DNA from 2 places in the Erwinia sp. LJJL01 genome. Region 1 is predicted to be linked to the other one. Evidence: predicted binding sites of a transcription regulator. Region 1 holds the regulator's gene; the other holds the start of a gene.
What was found. The regulator Fur, encoded in region 1, represses iron uptake genes when iron is present. The targets are predictions, from matches to a motif close to ATAATAATGAGAACNACTATCAA.
Positions count from the first base shown of each region.

Region 1 (4,213 bases):
AGAATGAAGGGTATAAATGATTGTCGTCATCACTTTCGCTGGGGTATGATGGCGCGCTAAAATTTGCCGCTGCTGATTCTTCACGCGGCATAACGACCCTGGTCTTCAGAAATTCAGCCTTTCAGTATCACTATCCCTATGGCAAAAGAGAACACGGACCGCACAACGATCGATCTGTTCGCAGATGAACGTCGCCCGGGACGACCTAAAACGAATCCGCTAACGCGTGATGAGCAGCTACGCATCAACAAGCGCAACCAGCTGAAGCGGGATAAAGTGCGCGGCCTGAAGCGCGTTGAGCTGAAAATGAACAGCGACGCGGTTGATACCCTGAACCAGCTGGCAGAAGAGCGCAATATGAGTCGCAGCGAACTGATTGAAGAGATGCTGCTGGAACAGCTGCAGCGTCATCAATCCTGATCGCCTGGCTTAAGCACTCAGCGACAAAACCAGCAGCATTACACGTTTATCCGCTTCCGGCGGTCTGTTATCATTAGCGATATCTGCGAAAAATTCAGCAGTCACCATATCATTAAGATTCAAGAGGTTATTAAACTCATGGCACTCGTCGGCATTTTCTTCGGCAGCGATACAGGCAATACGGAAAACATTGCAAAACAGATCCAGAAACTGCTGGGTAAAGATGTTGCAGAAGTTCGTGATATTGCCAAAAGCAGCAAAGAAGACCTTGAAGCCTTTGATATTCTGCTGCTGGGCATTCCCACCTGGTACTACGGTGAGGCCCAGTGCGACTGGGATGACTTCTTCCCAACGCTGGAAGAGATCGACTTCAACGGTAAGCTGGTCGCGCTGTTTGGCTGCGGCGATCAGGAAGATTACTCTGAATATTTCTGTGATGCGATGGGTACCATTCGCGACATCATTGAACCGAACGGGGCGATTATCGTTGGTCACTGGCCGACCGAAGGCTATCACTTCGAAGCCTCTAAAGGCCTGGCAGATGACAACAACTTCCTCGGTCTGGCGATTGATGAAGACCGCCAGCCAGAACTCACTAACGAACGCGTTGAAAAGTGGGTAAAACAGATTTTTGATGAACTTCAGCTGAAAGAAATCATCGAAGCCTAACCACAGCGGCTTGATGTGGGAGTTATCTCACATCAAGTCAGTGGTTTTTCCTATAGAAGTAATAGATACATGTTTGTAACTTTCACCTGCAAAACTGTACAATAACCCCATCGGTTACCCGCTTACTCAGCGCCCGTCACACTGTTTGACGACACTTGGTTTACCGAGTGTGATGAGATGAGGGAGAACGAAATGTTAACCCAGCATAATTCGGGCGCGCGCTTCCCAGGATGTAACGACATTAATCCTTACATCCCTCAGCGGTTCAGGCATCCCTTTTAGTTTTCATTTCGAACTATCAGCTCTATACTGAGACGCATTCAGCTTTAGCGTCGACCGATGTTCATGGCTTTTCAGCCACTAAGTGACTAGCAAAGTAACAGGACAATATCCGCATGACTGACAATAACACCGCATTAAAGAAGGCCGGCCTGAAAGTCACGCTTCCCCGACTGAAAATTCTGGAAGTGCTTCAGGAACCAGAGGGCCATCACGTCAGTGCGGAAGACTTGTACAAACGCCTGATTGATATGGGCGAAGAAATTGGTCTGGCCACGGTTTACCGCGTGCTGAACCAGTTTGACGACGCGGGGATCGTTACCCGCCATAACTTTGAAGGCGGTAAATCCGTTTTCGAACTGACCCAGCAGCACCATCACGATCATCTGATCTGCCTGGACTGCGGTAAAGTTATCGAGTTTCGTGATGAATACATCGAGGAGCGCCAGCGTGAAATCGCTAAGCGCCACGGCATCAAACTGAGCAACCACAGCCTCTATCTTTACGGTCACTGTGCTCTGGGCGACTGCCGCGAAGACGAGACTCTGCACGACCAGTAATCTCCATGATTGTGTAAAAACCGCTGCCTGCCAGCGGTTTTTTTATGCCTGCTATTCGCCGAATACCGGCAGCCAGTGACCGTATGAGAGCAGTGATACCAGGGCATTCAGCACGCCAAAGCAGAGCACCAGTACGATGGGCGCAACGCCGCCCCTCACCCGCCAGGCCGCGGTGGCAAAGCGGCGGCGCGACTGCCAGGCGAGCAGCGCGGGCGTGATCACCGCCCAAAGGGTAGCAGCCAACCCGGCATAACCTATCGCCAGTAGAAAGCCGTTGGGCCAGATCAGCGCGGCAGTAAGCGGGAAAATAAAGGTCAGCACGGTGGTCTTCAGGCGCCCTGTGGCAGAGTTATCCAGCTTAAACAGGTCGGCAAGGTAGTCAAAAAAGCCCAGGCTGACGCCGAGGAATGAGCAGGCCACGGCAAAGTTGGAGAAGATATCCAGCAGCAGATTCAGGTACTGACTGTGCAGTACGCCGGACAACGCCGCAACCAGCACATCGATATTCCCCCCCTGTGCGGCAATCGCTTTAAAGTCATGGCGTGGAATATTGCCCATGGTGCCGACGATCCACACCAGGTAAATTGCCAGCGCCAGCAGCGTGCCGTAGACCAGGCAGCGGCTGACGCGCCCGGCGTTTTTACGGTAGTAACTCACCAGCCCGGCAATATTGCCGTGGTAGCCAAATGAGGCCAGGCAGAACGGCACTACCGCCCAGAGATAACGCAGGTAGTGGCCGTCTTCCGCCGCGCTGTCGAGCAGATTCACCGGCTCGATGTGCCACAGCAAGCCGCCAAAAATCATCAGGAATGTGATCACCTTCGCACCGAGAAAGATCAGCGTCATGCGGCTGACCACGGCCGTACCCAGCCAGATAAACAGCGCCACCAGCAGCGCAAACAGCAGCCCGGCGGTGCGGGCAGAGAGATCGACACTCAGCTGGCTCAGGCTGTGCTGAATAATCGCCCCGCTGGCAGAGATATAGGCGTAGGTCAGAATGCCGAGCACAAAAACCACCGACAACCCGTTAACCAGATTCCAGCCGCGCCCTAACAGGTCGCGCGTAACGGTATCGAAGCTGGCGCCCGGCGGATAATGCAGGCTGGCCTCAAGATAGAGCAGCCCGGAAAGCAGCATGCAAAACCAGGTGAGGATCAGCAACAGTGAAGACCAGAGGAACCACGCCCCCGACATGACCACCGGCAGGGAGAACATCCCGGCACCGATAATGGTGCCGCTGATGATTAAGGTCCCCCACAGCGTGGAGGGTAACGGAGCAGCAGAAGCAGGCAGAGCCATGGCAAATCCTTAGCGAGAAACGGTAACAAAACGCACGCGCCGGGATATTCCACTGGCTAAACGGCATTAATGCCGCATAGTCTACACAAAATCACACTCGCGAACTAGTACGGTAACTAGTCGGCAACCATCGTTTCCTGCAAATAGCGCCAGCGTGGTGGGGTTGCGCTACAGTCAATCACCGCCAGCGAGATACGATGAGTATGCACATCCCCCTGCTGCTGCAGCTCATGGTAATGAATCACCACATCCTGCTCTGACTGCGAAATAATTTGGCACTGCTCAATACGAATCTCCACGCCCTGACGTCCGCCAGTCAGGCGGGTAAACAGTGCGGCAACGTCTGCCAGCGCCAGCATTTTTCCACCGGGAGTGACCATGGTGAATTCGGGGGCAAAATGAGCGAGCAGTTCGGGCACTTTACTGCCGTCGCCGTGAAACACTTCGGCGATCAGTTCATGCAGCACAATCACGCTGCGGCTGGCTTGTTCGGCTAATCCAGACATGCAATATCCTTCAGGTGAGATTGTCGATACGTCGCTGATAGCGGTATCCAGCGGACGAAAAAAAGGGCGAATCATCGCCCTCTTATATAGCTGATTACGGCTTATTCGCCCATTTTCGCCCAGGTATCGCGCAGGCCAACGGTGCGGTTAAACACCAGATTGCTGGCGCTGGAATAGACGCTGTCGGCACAGAAGTAACCTTCACGCTCGAACTGGTAAGGTGCAGAAGCTTCAGCCTGCTGCATGCCCGCTTCGACGTAACCGTGACGAATCACCAGGGATTCCGGGTTAACGGTGGTCAGGAAATCTTCTGCTGCGCCCGGGTTTGGCACGCTGAACAGACGGTCATACAGGCGGAACTCCGCAGGCAGGCCGTGAACTGCGGACACCCAGTGGATCACGCCTTTCACTTTACGACCATCGGCCGGATCTTTGCTCAGCGTATCCACGTCGCAGGTGCAGAACAGGCAGGTAATGTTG
Region 1 covers NZ_CP178576.1:3,290,611-3,294,823, reverse strand. Annotated here, with positions in the region: gene ybfE (LexA regulated protein) at 139-420, shown strand; gene fldA (flavodoxin FldA) at 559-1,089, shown strand; gene fur (ferric iron uptake transcriptional regulator) at 1,485-1,928, shown strand; gene mtr (tryptophan permease) at 1,980-3,227, opposite strand; gene ACLI4M_RS16300 (hypothetical protein) at 3,344-3,733, opposite strand; gene glnS (glutamine--tRNA ligase) at 3,835-4,213, opposite strand, start outside.

Region 2 (4,213 bases), 2.2 Mb from region 1:
GGCTATGACGTTCTGGGGTAAAGCATTAATCGTTGCTGGCGGGTTGCTCTCATCCGCCAGTCTGCTGGCCGCGCCGTTCGTGGTGGAAGATGTCAGCGGGCGTAAAGTTGAGATCAAATCCGAAGTGCAGCGGGTGATCCTGGGTGAAGGGCGGCAAATCTACCTGCTGGCCGCATTTGATACCGATGCCCCGTTCAAGCGCGTGGTGGGCTGGCGTGACGATCTGCCCAAAGCAGACTTTGACAGCTACCAGGTCTACGCGAAAAAATACCCGTCTATTACCCGGCTGCCAACTTTTGGCGGCGCGAAAGATGGTACCTTCAACGTTGAGCAGGCGCTGACGCTGAAGCCGGATCTGGTGCTGATGAATCTTGAGTCAAAAGCCGCAACTGATGAATCCCAGCTGACGGAAAAACTGAATAAGCTGGGCATTCCGGTGGTGTTTATCGATTTCCGCGAGAAGCCGTTTGAGAATGCCGAGAAAAGTATCCGCATCATGGGGCAGCTGGTAGGCAAGCCGCAGCGGGCGGAGGAGATTATTGCCTTCCGCCAGCAGCAGATCGACATCGTTACCGATCGTCTGAAAAACTTTCAGGGTACACGGCCTAAAGTGATGCTGGATAGGGCGGGTGGCTATACCGAAGAGTGCTGCATGTCATTCGGCGATGAGAATTTTGGCCGCATGGTCGAAGTGGCTGGCGGGATTAATATCGCTAAAGGGCTGATTCCCGGCACCTTCGGCACCCTTAATCCGGAGCAGATTATTGCCGCCCGCCCGGATGTGGTGGTGGTGACCGGCGCTAACTGGAAGAACTACAACACCGCCGGAGGCTGGGTCGGAGTGGGTCCCGGCGCCAATATCAGCGAAGCCACCCAGCGGCTGACGGCGCTGATGGCCCGCCCGGCATTTCGCACGCTGCCGGTGGCAACCAACGGCAACGCGCACGCTATCTGGCACCAGTTTTACGACAGCCCGTACCAGTTCGTCGCCATTCAGGCGCTGGCAAAGTGGCTGCATCCTGAGCTGTTCAAGGATATCGACCCCGATGCCACCTTCCGCGAGTTCCACCAGCGTTTCCTGCCGATCGACTATCAGCCGGGATACTGGGTGACGTTGAAGCCGAAAGGGTAACAGGGGGCAGGGCTGCTTTCACCCAGAGCCTTATCGTTGCGGTGATAGATCCACTGCGAGCACGGTAATAGCGGGGAAGGAGATCGGACGGAGATAAGCCGGACGTCACGTGGCAGGGATGCCGCGTGCCGAAGCCCGCAGGGAGCGTCGCCGTTCCGGCGTGCTCAGGCTGAGCGCAGACCGGTTAGCCGACGTTTAGCAACCGCAGTCACTTCTGAGGATAACTCAGGGGCCAACCCTCATTTCGATCGGCCCTTTGCCTCTTGTTAACCGTGCGCGCCTGCGCCTGGCTCACTCAGCTTCTGCAAATCTTTATCCACGAAGAACAGCGCCTGGCCGCTGTTGCCTACCAGCGCCAGCTTATCCAGTACTGATTTAAACAGCTTCTCTTCTTCGTGCTGCTCAGCCACATACCACTGCAGGAAGTTGAAGGTCGAATAGTCCTGAGTGGTGATCGCCGCGTGCGCCAGCTCGTTGATTTTTCCAGTGATCAGCTGCTCGTGCTGATAGGCCTGTTCCAGCACTTCGTGCAGGGAGTTAAAGGTCACCGGCGGTGCCTCAATCGTACCCAGCACTGGCATCGCGCCGGTGTCGCTCAGGTAGTTGAACAGACGCTGCATATGCTGCATCTCCTCATTAGAGTGCTCACGCATAAAAGCAGCCGCGCCCTCAAAACCTTTGTCGTTGCACCATGCGCTCATCTGCAGGTACAGGTTGGCAGAATAGAATTCCAGATTCAGCTGATCGTTCAACTGAGCAGTCATTTCGTTAGTCAGCATGGTGACTCCTTTAATTTATTTTTAGGGTGAAGCAAACAGGTGATTTCTGCGCATTATGCATGCATTAAGAACAAATAAAAACCGTTTTATATAGCAAAGGCTAAATTAAATTTGCTTACCTAAAGTTATGATTGGTAAGTGATAATCATTCCTTGCTCAATCTAAATTGTTCTGTTTTTTAAATAAGTTTGATAATTATTCTTATTAATAACTGGCAGGTTAAAAAAGCGAAATGAGAATAACTTAGATATAAGATATTTCTAATAACTGATGATTTTTATGAGGTTAAGTGCCTCTACCCTTAAGGTAAAGGCACACCGCAAGAGTCAGAGCGTTTCGCTTACCAGGCGGTCGAGTATCGCCTGGGCAGTTTTAATATCGGTGACCAGCGCGTTGATCATGCCGGAACGCACGGCGCCGATGATCCCGGCCGCTTTTTCCGGGGTGGCGGCCACGCCAATGCACAGTGGCGTGCGGCGCAGCTGATCGGGGGAGGCGGCGATCATCCGCTGTTCCCCCTCCCAGTCCAGCACTTCTCCCGCTTCGGTAACATAATGGCGCAGCACATCGCCAGCGGCGTGGCTCAGCGCCTGCTCGTCCGGCGTGGCGGTGCTGGCTTCCATCGGCTGCGGCGCATGATGCGTCAGGCCCACGCCGACAATCGCCACGTCGAGCTTGTCCCACAGCGAGGTAATTTGTTGCACGCCGGGGTCGCAAAGAAACGCATCGCGCAGCACCGGGGAGGAGATATAGGGCGCATGCAGAAAATGCGGTGTGCCGCCCATCTGTTCTGCGGCCTGGCGCACAAATTCGTTAATCTGAAAATGCGCCGCCGCCTGCTGCATTCCGCCGTTCAGCGCCACGGTTATGACTCCCGGCAGGCGCGGCAGACCGGAGAGCGTGACTTCACGCACTGCCCGCCCCCAGCCGATACCCACCACAGAACCGCTAACCAGATCCGCTTGCTGCAGCAGCGAGGCGAGCGGAGCGCTCAGCGCGCTCAGCACGTTTGCGGGTGGCGACTCCACTACCGCTGCACTTTTTAACCCCAGTTGAGCAATGAGATCGGCGGTGATCTCCTCGGGGGACGTCAGCTCAATCACCTCGATCCGCACGATCCCCGCCGCGCGCGCTTTGGTCAGTAGACGCGAGATGGTAGCGGTGGAAACGCCCAGTTTTTTAGCGATATCAACCTGCGACATATCGGACTGATAGTGCAGCTTCGCCACCATGTGCATCATCGCCCGGGTGGTGGCGGGATCTTGTAAAAGTGGCTCTTTCAGGTTGTAATTCCTTTCTGCAATGTATTACACTCAGTTCATCGGTTGGAGAATTATTGCGCAACACCAGACAAATTGCAATGTGCACAGGTGGCAGAAACCCCTGACAGGACAGGAGATTCAGCGGAATCAGCCCGCGGTCGTGCACACAGGCTAAAGGTAACTTTCTGGTCGTCGATGACGGCTTTTTTTACCCTAGTACTAAGTGAGGACCACCCTATGTCACACATGTCTACTTCCGAGCTGCGCGGCTATCAGCAAATTTGTGGCAGCAACGGCGCGATGCTGGTGATCGCCTGCGATCAGCGCGGGGCCATGCGTACCCTGCTGAGCGCCGACCCGGAACAGCAGAAAGCGATCTCCGAGCAGCAGCTGGGCGGCATTAAAGCCGATATCACCCGCTATCTTGCCAGCCAGGCCTCTTGCGTACTGGTGGACGCCGTCTGCGCGGTGCCGGATCTGGTTGATGACGGCATTATTGCCCGCGATACCGCGCTGCTGATCGGCCTTGACGCATCCGGCTTTGACACCACGCCGGAAGGCTACCGCAATTCGCGCCTGGTGGAGGGCATCAGCGCCCGCCGCGTGCGCGAACTGGGCGCTAACGGGGGGAAAATTATGGTCTATTTGCGCGCCGATCGCCCGGACGCCAACGGTCATAACCTCGATATTCTGCGCCACTGTATAGAGGACTTCGTCCGTGAAGACCTGCTGCTGGTGGTTGAGTTCCTCACCTACGCTCTGCCCGACGAAAGCGAAGAAGCGTATAAAAGCCGCGTGCCGTCGCTGATCTACGAAGGCACCAGGCTGTCGCTGGAGCTGGGCGCCAAAGTGCTGAAAATCCCTTATCCTGGCTCGGCCAAAGACTGTGCGGCGATCACCGAACTTGCCGGGGACGTGCCGTGGGCGGTACTCTCGGCTGGGGTCGATCACAGTACCTTCTTAGGCCAGGTGGCGGATGCGATGAGCAACGGTGCTTCCGGCGTGATTGCCGGGCGGGCGCTGTGGAAGGACTGCATCTC
Region 2 covers NZ_CP178576.1:1,090,824-1,095,036, reverse strand. Annotated here, with positions in the region: gene ACLI4M_RS05920 (ABC transporter substrate-binding protein) at 5-1,132, shown strand; gene ftnA (non-heme ferritin) at 1,399-1,911, opposite strand; gene ACLI4M_RS05910 (sugar-binding transcriptional regulator) at 2,238-3,143, opposite strand; gene ACLI4M_RS05905 (tagatose-bisphosphate aldolase) at 3,411-4,213, shown strand, end outside.
Region 2: a site for Fur is predicted at 2,100-2,122, ahead of ftnA (non-heme ferritin). Genes of this name have one in related genera too.